2 regions of the Chryseobacterium metallicongregator genome follow, and region 1 is predicted to be linked to the other one. Evidence: riboswitches for the same ligand, from Rfam matches in the RefSeq annotation. Region 1 holds a riboswitch; the other holds the start of a gene.
The links. Region 1 has a riboswitch for cobalamin ahead of REB14_RS14640 (TonB-dependent receptor plug domain-containing protein). Riboswitches for the same ligand answer to the same signal wherever they lie in the genome.
Positions count from the first base shown of each region.

Region 2: it holds a riboswitch for cobalamin, as region 1 does, so the genes downstream of both, prpB (methylisocitrate lyase) here and REB14_RS14640 (TonB-dependent receptor plug domain-containing protein) in region 1, are expected to answer to the same signal.

Region 1 covers NZ_JAVIXS010000014.1:260,719-262,910, forward strand. The annotation lists gene REB14_RS14635 (transporter) at 1-567, shown strand, start outside; cobalamin riboswitch at 660-844, shown strand; gene REB14_RS14640 (TonB-dependent receptor plug domain-containing protein) at 954-2,192, shown strand, end outside.
Region 2 covers NZ_JAVIXS010000007.1:60,103-62,294, reverse strand. The annotation lists cobalamin riboswitch at 229-421, shown strand; gene prpB (methylisocitrate lyase) at 869-1,777, shown strand; gene prpC (bifunctional 2-methylcitrate synthase/citrate synthase) at 1,764-2,192, shown strand, end outside.

The DNA of each region.
Region 1 (2,192 bases):
AATGGGATTGGAGATCTGAACCTGATGGGAATTTACCAACTGATGAGTTCTAAAGATAATTTCCATCATCTGAGTGGAGGTTTGGGTATGAAAATTCCACTGGGAAAGTTTGATGAAAAAGGAGCATCTGGAGTCAATCCAAGTTTTCAGCTGGGAACGGGAAGCTGGGATTATCAGGCAGCTTTGAATTATAAATTTCAGAAAAATAAAGTAGCGGTATTGGTCAATACGGATTACACGATTAAAACTGAGAATAAGAAAAATTATCGTTTTGGTAACCAATGGAATTATGCTGCAACAGGTTTTTATCAGGTTGCGGGGAATGAAAAATCTATTTTTTCTGTAAAAACGGGAGTTCAGGGAGAGGTTTATGCTCAGAATAAACAGTTTAATGAAGCCTTGCCTAATACTGCAGGAAGTGCTTTGTATGGGAAATTGGGTTTTGAAGCTTCTTACAAAAGGCTAAGTTTAGGAAGTGAAATAATGCTTCCCATGTATACTCATCTGGCAGGAGGAGATATTGAAGCCAAATCAAGATTCAGTATTTTCCTGAATATTGGAATTTAAAGTGACACCCTCAATAAAATGACGTTAAAGCTCCTTCGGGAGCTTTAATTGTTTATGAATCATGATTTTAATTGGGGATTAGGAATAATTATTTATCTTTGCCGAAATTTGGTGAGCCCTAAAAAGCTCTTAAAAGGGAATCCGGTGAAAATCCGGAACAGACCCGCTGCTGTAAGCTCCGTACCAAAGTTTTTGAAGAATATATCCACTGTTTTTTAATGGGAAGGATTTCAAAAATGGAGTAAGTCAGAAGACCTGCCAGAAAATAATCGTTTGACGCTTTCGTGGAATAAAGCTTAGGACATCAATGATTCTGTGCAGTAACAGCTGTGCTTTGTCGTTGTATTCTTATATCCATTAGCGTCTTCATTATCCTAAATGAGCTAATGGCGGCAAAACAAACTACTTCTGCAATTCATAAAGCTGTTTTCACAATATTGGTGATCACATCTCAATTTTTATCTTCTCAAACCAAGAAAAAGGACAGTCTTCAGGAAGAGACCATTAAAGGAATCAATCTTTACAAAAAGAATTTTAAAGAAATCCTTCCGGCACAAATTTTACAAGGCGAGCAGCTGGAAAGACTGAACAGCCATTCTGTTGCAGATGCACTGCGGTATTTTTCAGGAGTTCAGATTAAAGATTACGGAGGATTGGGTGGTTTGAAAACTATTAATATCCGAAGCCTGGGAAGTCAGCATGTAGGCGTTTTCTATGATGGAATTCAATTAGGAAATGCCCAAAACGGACTAGTGGATCTGGGACGATATTCCTTGGATGATCTGGAAGAAATATCATTGTATAACGGACAGAAAAGTGAAATTTTTCAACCTGCGAAAGACTTTGGTTCTTCGGGGTCTATTTATTTACAGCCTAAAACACCTGTATTTAAAGGAAATAGAAAAACCAATCTCGTGATAAGAGCAAAAAGTGCTTCCATTGATCTCTTTAATCCTTCATTCCGATTGGAACAGAAGATTTCAGACAGGGTTTCTGCCAGCTTCAGCGGAGAATTTATGCAGAGTGACGGAATTTACAGATTTCGTTATGCCAAGAAATATCCCGATGGGCAACAGGCGTATGATACCATTGCAAAGAGACATGATTCAGATATTCGGGCAAAACGTTTTGAAACTTCTCTCAACGGAACTTTAAATAACGGAAGCTGGAATATCCGTGGTTACGGTTATATTTCAAACCGCGGAATGCCGGCACCTATTGTGAACGGCCGTTTCGGAGGAAGAGGAGCGAGGCTTTCCGATGAGAATTATTTTGTACAGGCCAATCTGAGAAAAAAACTGTTCCCAAAATTGGAAACTCAGCTGAAAGCAAAATTTGCTTACGATTATACCCATTTTATGGATACGGTTCGTTCACAGTCTATTATTTATACCGATAATACCTACATCCAAAGGGAACTTTATCTTTCTTCTTCCAATATTTACTCAATCACTCCCAATTGGGATGTCAGCCTGAGTGGTGACTTTCAGTACAATAATCTGGATGCCAATCTGGATAACTTCTCATATCCTACACGTTATACTACATTGGTAGCATTGGCTACAACCTATCAGTGGAACAGATTCAAAATTCTGGGAAGCCTTTTAGGAACTTTTACTTTTGAA
Region 2 (2,192 bases), on a different contig from region 1:
TAAAATTTATAAAATGAAAGAAGAACAGCAAATTTATTAACTATCTTTAATTTTCCGGTTATCTTTTATATTAATTTAACAACATAAACAATCCGCTTTTCTTCTAAAACACCCGCCACAACTCAATCATTTCCAATAGATTACAGTAAAAAAACTATTGATTACATAAAATATCTTTTTCGTTATTATAAAATACTTATATTTACCACCAAGGAGTTCTTAAAACCTTCTTTATCAACCGAAACTGGTTACACTTAGCTGTGTATTAAAAGGGAATCGTGTGTAAATCACGAACTGTCGCGCAACTGTAAGTAACATACAAAAAGTTTTTATCAATTGATATCCACTGTATATTTTTTATATGGGAAGGATGATAAAAACAGTTACAAGTCAGGAGACCTGCCTATTTCGTATTGACGATGCTTTCGCGATTTGAAGCTTACAGTCAGGTATGATGCGATATGGATATAGTACGATAACTTTTTTATCAAACTGTGTTATTTTTTTTGAAATGAATATGAGCGTACGTTTCGTGCTTCTCATGATTCTGTAGCTCATTCGTATCCCCTTTCCGTAATTTTTCTTTCTTAATAAAGCACCGCGAAGTTTACAGAGAACTTTTTATAGGATTTAATCAATGTAAAAAGGGATAAGGTGTACCAAAGCAATTTTAATTATTCGTGGAGTTCCAACAGGTTTATTTTACAAACCTGTACAATCAGAGTTTCTCAAAATTCCCAACATCAGCACAATGGGAAGATGTCTCAACTCCTTTCCTACTTTTTACTTTTTACTCAAAAGCGATGTCTTTACAGCTCTTCCGCTTCTTTAATAACAAACAAATTTCAACTCAACAATAAATATTATAATGATCAAAAATGAAAATTGGAAGTCGCCCGGCTTAAAATTCCGGGAGGCTATGGAAAAAGAAAATCCCCTTCAGATTGTTGGAGCTATCAATGCAAACCATGCATTATTGGCACAGCAGGCTGGTTTTAATGCCATTTATCTTTCAGGAGGAGGTGTTGCTGCAGGGTCTTTAGGAATTCCTGATTTAGGAATTACGACTCTGGATGATGTACTCATAGATGTTCAGCGTATTACTAATATTTGTGATTTACCACTTTTGGTAGATATTGATACAGGATTTGGGCCTTCTGCTTTTAATGTTGCCCGAACTATAAAATCATTAATCAAAGCCGGAGCAGCAGCCATTCACATTGAGGATCAGGTAGGTGCAAAACGTTGCGGACACCGCCCCGGAAAAGAAATCGTAAGCAAAGAGGAAATGGTAGATAGACTTAAAGCAGCTGCAGATGCCCGTACCGATGAAAATTTTGTGATTGGAGCCAGAACAGACGCCTTTGCAAATGAAGGTCTTGAAAAAACGCTAGAAAGAGCCATCGCCTACAAAGAAGCCGGTGCAGATTTCATTTTTGCTGAAGCAGTTCCTGACTTAAGCTTTTATCAAAAATTTGTTGATGCTTCCGGAATACCGGTACTTGCCAATATCACTGAGTTTGGAATGATTAAAATGTACACTGTAGAAGAACTGAAAAGTGCAGGTGTAGGGCTCATCCTCTACCCTCTTTCCGCTTTCAGAGCTGCCAATAAAGCCGCGCAGAATGTATATCATCACATCCGCAAAGATGGAACACAAGCGCATGTACTGGACACAATGCAGACCAGAGAAGAACTCTATCAAAGCATTGGCTACCATGATTATGAACAAAAATTAGATAACCTTTTTAAACAAAATACTCATGTCAACGAATAGCGAACCAACATTTAAGCCTAAAAAAAGCGTAGCACTTTCCGGAGTGACAGCAGGTAATACCGCTCTTTGCAGTGTAGGAAAAAGCGGAAATGATCTCCATTACAGAGGCTATGACATCCTGGATCTTGCAGAAAGAGCGCAATTTGAGGAAGTAGCCTATCTTCTGATTTATGGCCAGCTGCCTACTGAAGCTCAACTCAAAAATTATAAAGCAAAATTAAAATCACTGAGAGGACTTCCCCACTCTGTAAGAAATATCTTAAAAAGTATTCCGGCGGCCGCACATCCCATGGACGTTATGCGTTCGATGGTTTCAGCAATTGGAAGTATTCAGCCGGAAAAAGATGATCACAATGTAGCCGGAGCAAGAGATATTGCAGATAAATTATTAGCATCATTCAGTTCCGGGCTTTTA